DNA from 2 places in the Pediococcus damnosus genome. Region 1 is predicted to be linked to the other one. Evidence: a T-box and tRNA genes for the amino acid it is inferred to sense, from the RefSeq annotation. Region 1 holds a T-box; the other holds one or more tRNA genes.
What was found. The T-box of region 1 lies ahead of trpS (tryptophan--tRNA ligase). A T-box ahead of a tRNA ligase gene usually reads a tRNA of that ligase, here a tRNA-Trp.

Region 1 (4,410 bases):
GAATTTGAGTTTGGAATTGTGTTTGATGATCAGCCATTTTCCGAACAAGAGGTTAGCGAAAAAACAAGAGATTGGTTATCACAATCTGTTTCTTATCAGACTCAAAAATTAAATTACTTTATCAATCGATTGGACAACAAAATTTGGGGAACTGAAAATAATCCACAAATTCCAAATTCTTATTCATTATTAAACTTGGATAAGAGATTGATTGTTTCAGCGATTTATCCATCATATCAAGATCAAGATAGTTATATTATCCGGATTCAAAATCCAACTGGTAAGGATATGAAATTACCTGATGATTTGTTCAGAAATGCTGAATTTATCAATGCCTTAGAAGAAAAAATGGAGAGTAAGAAGTTTATTGGAACTTACGACATGATTTCTTTGAAGCTGAAGTATTGATGAAATCGATAAAAGTACAGGAATAATTTTTTAGGAAAGCAGCGTAAAAACCCACAAAGCATGGGATTTTGCGCTGCTTTTATTGCTTTTATTGTTGCTATTTGCTTAGCAACTTAGGAGAACATGGATTTTGAATGGTTCAGGTGTCTATAAAGTATACTTAGCTTTGCAGGTAACAATATTCCATTTTTTGATTTTTTAAAACGTTTGTTTGGGCTGAAATCTTTCTGTATATAAATGTTCTAAATCGTCTAAATTGCTCTAGTATTCAATATAGAAAATTATATAGTTACTGATAATTTTATTGCTACAAGAAAACTGACATGAAGTTTTAAATAAAAAAGTCATCCCAACTATGATCGTTAGAATGACTTATAAGAATGCTTGTTGCCGGTCTCGAACCAGCGACCTCATCATTACTAGTGATGTGCTCTGCCAACTGAGCTAAACAAGCAATTATTACATTAGTAAGCTTACTATATTTAAGTTTGAAGAGCAAGTAAATTCTAATAGAAGTTTTGACACAATGGTCAATAAGTCGGAATGGTTTTTGCGTAGGTGGTCTTTCACGAATTAATGATAAAAAGTAGACCAATAATTTCTGTAGAGCATTCTATATATCATGTTAAAGATACTTTTATGGGTGGTCATAATTCTTCTTTGTGGCCATCAATTCTTCCTGTATACTAAAATAGTTGCCTACTGATTCAAAGCAAATTATGCAATGGATTGGGGGTGCAATTCTTGTGCTATTTTCATTTTTAGGATCGCTTTTAGTAGCGCTCTTAAACTCCTTGTTTGCCTATTGGTTGAATAGACATGACAGGATGTAGGTCATAGGTGACATCAACCCACCCGCTTTGTTTTGAATTTGGCCGAAGTCAGGTTTGAAACGAATTAAATAAGTGCAAAAAAAAGCCTTAACTATAAACGGTAGTTAAGGCCTTTGGTGCAATTCCTGTGTTATTTTCATCTCGTGAATTCATTATAACCCGTTTTCACAAATCTGGCAAAAATTTAATTTTTATAAAACCGTATGTATCGCGTTAAAGATACTTTTACATGTGGTCATAATTCTTCTTTGTGGCTTTCAATTCTTCCTGGATACTAAAATAGTTGCCTACTGATTCAAAGCAAATTATGCAATGGATTGTAAGTGTGACTATTTTGTTATTTTCCTTTTAGGATCGCTTTTAGCAGCGATCTTAAACTCCTTGTTTGTCTATTGGTTGAATGGACATGACAGGAAGTAGGTCATAGGTGACATCAACCCACTCGCTTTGTTTTGAATTTGGCCGAAGCCGAGTTTGAAACGATTTAAATAAGTGCAAAAAAAGGCCTTAACTACAGCAATAGTTAAGGCCTTTGGTGTGATTTTTTGTTATTTTCCTCTTGTGAATCCATTATAACCCGTCTTCATAAATCTTGCAAAATTCTAATTTTTATAAAACCGTATATATCGTGTTAAAGATACTTTTACACGGGACGTAATTCTTCTTTGTAACCATCATCCTTCCTGTATACTAAAATAGTTGCCTACTGATTCAAAGCAAATTATGCAATGGATTGGGGGTGTATTCGTTGTTTAGCTTCATCGCTTCCCTTTTGGTAGCAGTGATTAATTCTCTGTTCGTTTATTGGTTGAATAAACGAAACCAAAAGTAGAATTTAGGTGACATCAACCCGCCCACTTTGTGTAGGCATTTACCGAAGTAAGTGCCTGGATGATTTCAATAAGTGCAAAAAAAGGCCTTAACTATGTACAGTAGTTGAGGCCTTTGGTGTATCTGTTGTTTAGCTTTTCGCTAAAGTAAGTATAACCTATGATTTTGAATCTGGCAAAAAATAAATTTTTTACTTTTTTCTTTCTACACAGCTTATTACCTACTGATTCAAAGCAAATTACGCAATGGGTTGTTCTTCAGTTTGTAAATTCATTATAACTCCTATTTATGAATCAGGCCAAAAAATAATTGGCTTTTTTGTTTCAGTTAAACTTGCCCACACCCATAAATACAGGTACAATTACTGTATTAAGTTCGATGAAGAAATAAAGTAGTTTTTCATCAACAGAGAGAAATCAAATGCTGAAAGATTTCGAAAAACGAAATGGGTTTTGGAGAACAAATGTGACGGGGCACCGTTAACTGCATTGAGTGGCAGAGAGATTCTGCAAATTAGGTGGCACCACGGTGAATTCGTCCTATTGCTAGGTTAACTAGTGATGGGATTTTTTTGTAAATAAAATTAGGTATTTATATAGGAAGAAGGATTTTTAAAATGACAAAAAAACACGTAATTTTAACGGGAGATCGTCCTACAGGCAAGCTGCACATTGGACATTATGTCGGTTCTTTGAAAAACCGTGTCGAATTACAAAACAGTGGCAATTACGATAGTTACATCATGATTGCGGACATGCAGGCTTTGACTGACAATGCGCGTGATCCAGAAAAGATCCGCAACAGTTTAATCCAAGTGGCTTTGGATTATTTAGCGGTTGGTATTGATTCAGAGAAATCGACAATTTTAGTGCAGTCGCAGATTCCTGCTTTGAGCGATTTAACCGAAATTTATTTGAATTTGGTGACTGTTTCTCGATTGGAACGTAATCCAACGGTTAAATCTGAAATTAAACAAAAGAAGTTTGGTGAAAGTGTGCCCGCTGGATTCTTTATTTACCCAGTAAGCCAAGCTGCTGATATCACGGCATTTGGTGCAGATACGGTCCCAGTTGGGGATGATCAGGAGCCAATGTTGGAACAAACGCGTGAAATTGTGCGAAGTTTTAATAACATTTATGGCAAACCAATTTTGGTGGAGCCTAAAGGTTATTTCCCACCAAAAGGATTGGGCAGAATTCCCGGTTTAGATGGGAATGCCAAGATGAGTAAGTCATTGAACAATGCGATCTATTTGTCAGATGATGAAGATACGATTCAAAAGAAAGTGATGTCCATGTTTACCGATCCAACCCATATTAAGGTGTCGGATCCGGGTCATGTAGAGGGCAACACGGTATTTACGTATTTAGACATTTTCGATAAAGATAAGGCAAAAGTTGCGGATCTTAAGGCTCAATATCAAGCTGGTGGTCTGGGTGATGTCAAAATTAAGCGGTATTTAAATGAAGTTTTGCAGGAAATTTTGAAGCCAATTCGCGAAAGAAGAGAGCAGTATGCACAGGATATTCCTGGGGTATATGACATTTTGAAGCAAGGTAGTGAAAAGGCAAATAAAGTAGCTAACAAGACTTTGGATGAAGTACGGGATGCAATGGGAATTAATTATTTTAAGTAGTGAGTGAGACAAAGCGGTAAAAAGAGCATTCTAAGTGTGACGGATGCGGGATTGCAATCCCGCGGGAGTCATACTTAGAATGCTCTTTTTGACTTGTCGAGCTGTCCTAAAACAAGTGAGTGAGGTAAAACGGTAAGAGGCTGATCATAAGTGCGACGTATGTGGGATCGCAATCCCACGGGAGTCGTGCTTATGATCAGTCTCTTGTTTTGCTGAGCTGTCCTAAAGCTCAGCGGAAAGCAGCAGGCAAAGACGACGGATGCGAGTTCTTGCGGCTGAACTGTGCCACAAGAATCGACAGCGTACGGAATATAAAGGACTTTCGGAACGAAAATCATCCAAAAGAAAATGAAGTAGCGCGAGTTCTTGCGGCTGAACTGTGCCACAAGAATCGACAGCGTACGGAATATAAAAGATTTTCGGAACGAAAATCATCCAATGTAATGAAGTAGCGCGGGATCACAATTCCGCGAGAAGGATACTTATATCTCTATAGCTGTTTCAAGGAGCTGTCCTCAGTCTCCCCAGAAATTCACCGCATATGCGAGCAATGCGCATTTTCGCCTAAAAACATGTTAAAATAAATACAATTAAATTAACGGGATTAATCGAAAAAATCGAGGCGTGAAAAATGGAAAACTTGGTAATTGTGGATTTGGGTTCTAATTCAGTACGGATGGCAATTAATGAAGTCCACGACGA
Region 2 (4,410 bases), 740 kb from region 1:
TCAGGTGAGCGAGAGAACTCTCGTTAAGGAACTCGGCAAAATGACCCCGTAACTTCGGAAGAAGGGGTGCTGATCGCAAGATCAGCCGCAGTGAATAGGCCCAGGCGACTGTTTATCAAAAACACAGGTTTCTGCAAAATCGTAAGATGACGTATAGGGGCTGACACCTGCCCGGTGCTGGAAGGTTAAGTGAATGAGTTAGCTTCGGCGAAGCTTTGAAATGAAGCCCCAGTAAACGGCGGCCGTAACTATAACGGTCCTAAGGTAGCGAAATTCCTTGTCGGGTAAGTTCCGACCCGCACGAAAGGTGTAACGATCTGGGCACTGTCTCAACGAGAGACTCGGTGAAATTATAATACCCGTGAAGATGCGGGTTACCCGCGACAGGACGGAAAGACCCCATGGAGCTTTACTGTAGCTTGATATTGAGTGTTTGTACAACTTGTACAGGATAGGTAGGAGCCGTAGATATCGGAACGCTAGTTTCGATGGAGGCGTTGGTGGGATACTACCCTCGTTGTATGAACCCTCTAACCCGCGCCACTAAGCGTGGCGGGAGACAGTGTCAGGTAGGCAGTTTGACTGGGGCGGTCGCCTCCTAAAGAGTAACGGAGGCGCCCAAAGGTTCCCTCAGAATGGTTGGAAATCATTCGCAGAGTGTAAAGGCACAAGGGAGCTTGACTGCGAGACAGACAGGTCGAGCAGGGACGAAAGTCGGGCTTAGTGATCCGGTGGTACCGTATGGAAGGGCCATCGCTCAACGGATAAAAGCTACCCTGGGGATAACAGGCTTATCTCCCCCAAGAGTTCACATCGACGGGGAGGTTTGGCACCTCGATGTCGGCTCATCGCATCCTGGGGCTGTAGTCGGTCCCAAGGGTTGGGCTGTTCGCCCATTAAAGCGGTACGCGAGCTGGGTTCAGAACGTCGTGAGACAGTTCGGTCCCTATCCGTCGCGGGCGTAGGAAATTTGAGAGGATCTGTCCTTAGTACGAGAGGACCGGGATGGACATACCGCTGGTGTACCAGTTGTTCCGCCAGGAGCATCGCTGGGTAGCTACGTATGGATGAGATAAACGCTGAAAGCATCTAAGTGTGAAACTCACCTCGAGATGAGATTTCCCATTCCATTTATGGAAGTAAGACCCCTGAGAGATGATCAGGTAGATAGGTTGGGAGTGGAAGTGTAGTGATACATGGAGCGGACCAATACTAATCGGTCGAGGACTTAACCACAAAGTGGTGTTCTCAAGAGAAGGATTCGATATTATTTAGTTTTGAGAGAATAAATTTCTTTCACACGAGCCGCGTAAGTGGATCGGAGAAGTGTGGTGACGATAGTGAGAAGGATACACCTGTTCCCATGTCGAACACAGAAGTTAAGCTTCTTAACGCCGAGAGTAGTTGGGGGATCGCTCCCTGCGAGGGTAGGACGTTGCCATGCGAATATTCCGGCATAGCTCAGTTGGTAGAGCACCTGACTGTTAATCAGGTTGTCGACGGTTCGAGCCCGCCTGCCGGAGTTTGGTTTTGGATATGGAGAGTTGTCCGAGCTGGCCGAAGGAGCATGACTGGAAATCATGTAGACGGATTTATCCGTCTCAAGGGTTCGAATCCCTTACTCTCCGTTTTAATTATGTTATGACCCGTTGGTCAAGTGGTTTAAGACACTGCCCTTTCACGGCAGTAACATGGGTTCGAATCCCGTACGGGTCATTTTTATGGAGAGTTAGCTCAGTTGGGAGAGCGTCTGCCTTACAAGCAGAGGGTCACAGGTTCGAGCCCTGTACTCTCCATTTAAATTATTGGTTCCATGGTCTAGTTGGTTTAGGACGCCTGCCTGTCACGCAGGAGATCACGAGTTCGAGTCTCGTTGGAACCGTTTGAAATGAATATTAAATATGTCATTTTTTGGCGCGATAGCTCAGTTGGTAGAGCAACGGATTGAAGCTCCGTGTGTCGGCAGTTCGACTCTGTCTCGCGCCATATTATGGAAGGGTAGCGAAGTCTGGCTAAACGCGGCGGACTGTAAATCCGCTCCTTCGGGTTCGGTGGTTCGAATCCACTCCCTTCCATTTTTATAATAGGGATATAGTTTAATGGTAGAACTGCGGTCTCCAAAACCGTCGATGTGGGTTCAACTCCTACTATCCCTGCCATTGTTGGCGGTAGTGGCGAAGTGGTTAACGCACCGGTTTGTGGATCCGGCACGCGTGGGTTCGATTCCCACCTACCGCCCTAAGGATGATTTTTAGTTATCCTTGAGGTTAGAAGTTCTTACTTTGAACTTAATTTAACCGGATAATATTAAGAGATGCCGCTGTGGCGGAATTGGCAGACGCGCTGGACTCAAAATCCAGTTCCCTTTACCGGGAGTGTGGGTTCGACCCCCACCGGCGGCATATAAGCTCAGTGTGAGCTTTTTTATTTGGTTCAAATGGCGGTATAGCCAAGTGGTAAGGCAGAGGTCTGCAAAACCTTCATCACCGGTTCAAATCCGGTTACCGCCTTGGTTTAGAGCATACTGTATAAGCGATTGTTTCTCATTCAAAAAGAGAAATTGATCGTTTTTTTTTTTTAATACTCAAGGCTTTTTGCCAAGACTGTTGATGAACCGTCCAAGACAGCATTAAAGATTAAGCATCTTAAAATACAAAATACTTATTTATTAAGTCTCTTTGTCAAATCCTGTTGATGAACCGCCAGAGACAGTATTAGAAGTTAAGCAACTTCTAATACTGTCTTTTTGTTTGGCTTGGTTCTTATTTATTAAATGCAAAAGGAGAATTCAAAATGAATTCTCCTTTTTTGTCTCTATAATTATTTTTTTTTGTTTTCGAGAACAATCTTTCTGATACTCATAATCACATTTGTAAAATCATAAGCGGCAAAGGCTGTGATTAACCAACGGTAACCAGAAGAAACATTTCCTGCACTGCTGTTTAGGTAGTAAAGGAAAAAAATGCCAAATAATAAATCGAGAATGATGTTTATAAGGATTGTGCGGTTAATTTTAATCTTCATAATGAACCTTTCTTTTCACAAGTTAATGTTTTAATCATATCACAAAAAGCTAAAACAAATGAACTTCTTCCTTGACAATTATCGTTTACAAATGTAGTCTGTTAATTGTAGATTACATTTGTAAACGGAGGACTTATAATGGCTAATGATTTACCTATCACCACTTCTGAATGGGAAGTGATGCGAATAGTATGGACACTGGAAAAGGCAACTAGTAGTGAGATTATAAATTTACTAGTAAAAAAACGAACCTGGAAAGCTTCAACAGTTAAAACCTTGATTGGTCGGTTAGTGCAAAAGGGAATGCTAACAGCGACAAAAGAAGGACACACAAATACTTACCAATGTGCGATTGCCGAGCGGACTGCTATGCAGGAAGAAGCGACAAGGCTCTTTAAAAATATGTGTGCAATGAAAAATGGGAAAGTTTTAGCGGAGCTTATCCAAGAAATTCAGTTGAGTAAAAGTGATATACAGAAACTTCAAGATGCGCTCACTGCTAAAGAACAAACAGCGCCAGATCAAGTCGCATGTAATTGTATTCCAAAGGAGGAGACAACAGAATGAATCATTCAAAAAATGACACAATGAGTATGGATCATGACATGATGAATCATGGTGGTCATATGATGCATATGGGAAATTTGAAACAAAAATTTTGGGTCTCATTAGTATTAACAATTCCAATTATTTTGATGAGTCCAATGATGGGAATGAAACTGCCTTTTCAGTTTAGTTTTACTGGTTCTAATTGGATTGTTGCAATTTTGGCTACGATTTTATTCTTCTACGGCGGAAAACCATTTTTCAGCGGTGCAAAAGGAGAAATGCAAGAACATAAACCGGCAATGATGATGTTAATTGCTTTGGGGATTTCAGTTTCATATATTTATAGTATGTATGCATTTATTGCCAACGATATTTTAAATATTCAACCACAAAAAGAAAGCTTTTTCTGGGAATTATCAACTTTAATTGTCATTATGCTTTTAGGGCACTGGGTTGAAATGAATACCATTAGTCATGCGGGGAGTGCTGTAGATGCATTGGGAAAGTTATTGCCGGATAAGGCTCATCTGGTTGAGAACGAGAAAGTGCAAGACATTAAAAGTACTGATATCCAAAATAAACAAATTTTACAAGTACGTGCTGGAGAAAAGATTCCGGCAGATGGGATTATAGTTTCGGGAAAATCAACAGTTAACGAAGCAATGGTTACAGGTGAAGCAAAGCAAGTTGAAAAAGACGTCAAAGGCCAGGTTATTGGTGGATCAATTAACGGTGACGGAACTTTTGAATTTAAAGTAACGGGGACAGGCGAAACTAGTTATCTTGCTCAGGTCCAAAAATTGGTTTCTGATGCACAACAAAATAAATCAAAAATCG

Region 2: it encodes a tRNA-Trp, which carries the amino acid that the T-box ahead of trpS (tryptophan--tRNA ligase) is inferred to sense. The anticodon was not compared.

Annotation. Positions count from the first base shown of each region.
Region 1 is NZ_CP012294.1:1,567,817-1,572,226, forward strand. It holds gene ADU73_RS07245 (glycoside hydrolase family 38 N-terminal domain-containing protein) at 1-408, shown strand, start outside; tRNA gene ADU73_RS07250 (tRNA-Thr) at 790-862, opposite strand; T-box leader at 2,442-2,617, shown strand; gene trpS (tryptophan--tRNA ligase) at 2,689-3,708, shown strand; gene ADU73_RS07265 (Ppx/GppA family phosphatase) at 4,340-4,410, shown strand, end outside.
Region 2 is NZ_CP012294.1:183,420-187,829, reverse strand. It holds rRNA gene ADU73_RS00870 (23S ribosomal RNA) at 1-1,236, shown strand, start outside; rRNA gene rrf (5S ribosomal RNA) at 1,328-1,444, shown strand; tRNA gene ADU73_RS00860 (tRNA-Asn) at 1,451-1,523, shown strand; tRNA gene ADU73_RS00855 (tRNA-Ser) at 1,539-1,628, shown strand; tRNA gene ADU73_RS00850 (tRNA-Glu) at 1,644-1,716, shown strand; tRNA gene ADU73_RS00845 (tRNA-Val) at 1,724-1,796, shown strand; tRNA gene ADU73_RS00840 (tRNA-Asp) at 1,808-1,882, shown strand; tRNA gene ADU73_RS00835 (tRNA-Phe) at 1,914-1,986, shown strand; tRNA gene ADU73_RS00830 (tRNA-Tyr) at 1,993-2,075, shown strand; tRNA gene ADU73_RS00825 (tRNA-Trp) at 2,086-2,159, shown strand; tRNA gene ADU73_RS00820 (tRNA-His) at 2,166-2,238, shown strand; tRNA gene ADU73_RS00815 (tRNA-Leu) at 2,317-2,402, shown strand; tRNA gene ADU73_RS00810 (tRNA-Cys) at 2,440-2,510, shown strand; gene ADU73_RS00805 (hypothetical protein) at 2,821-3,024, opposite strand; gene ADU73_RS00800 (CopY/TcrY family copper transport repressor) at 3,163-3,591, shown strand; gene ADU73_RS00795 (heavy metal translocating P-type ATPase) at 3,588-4,410, shown strand, end outside.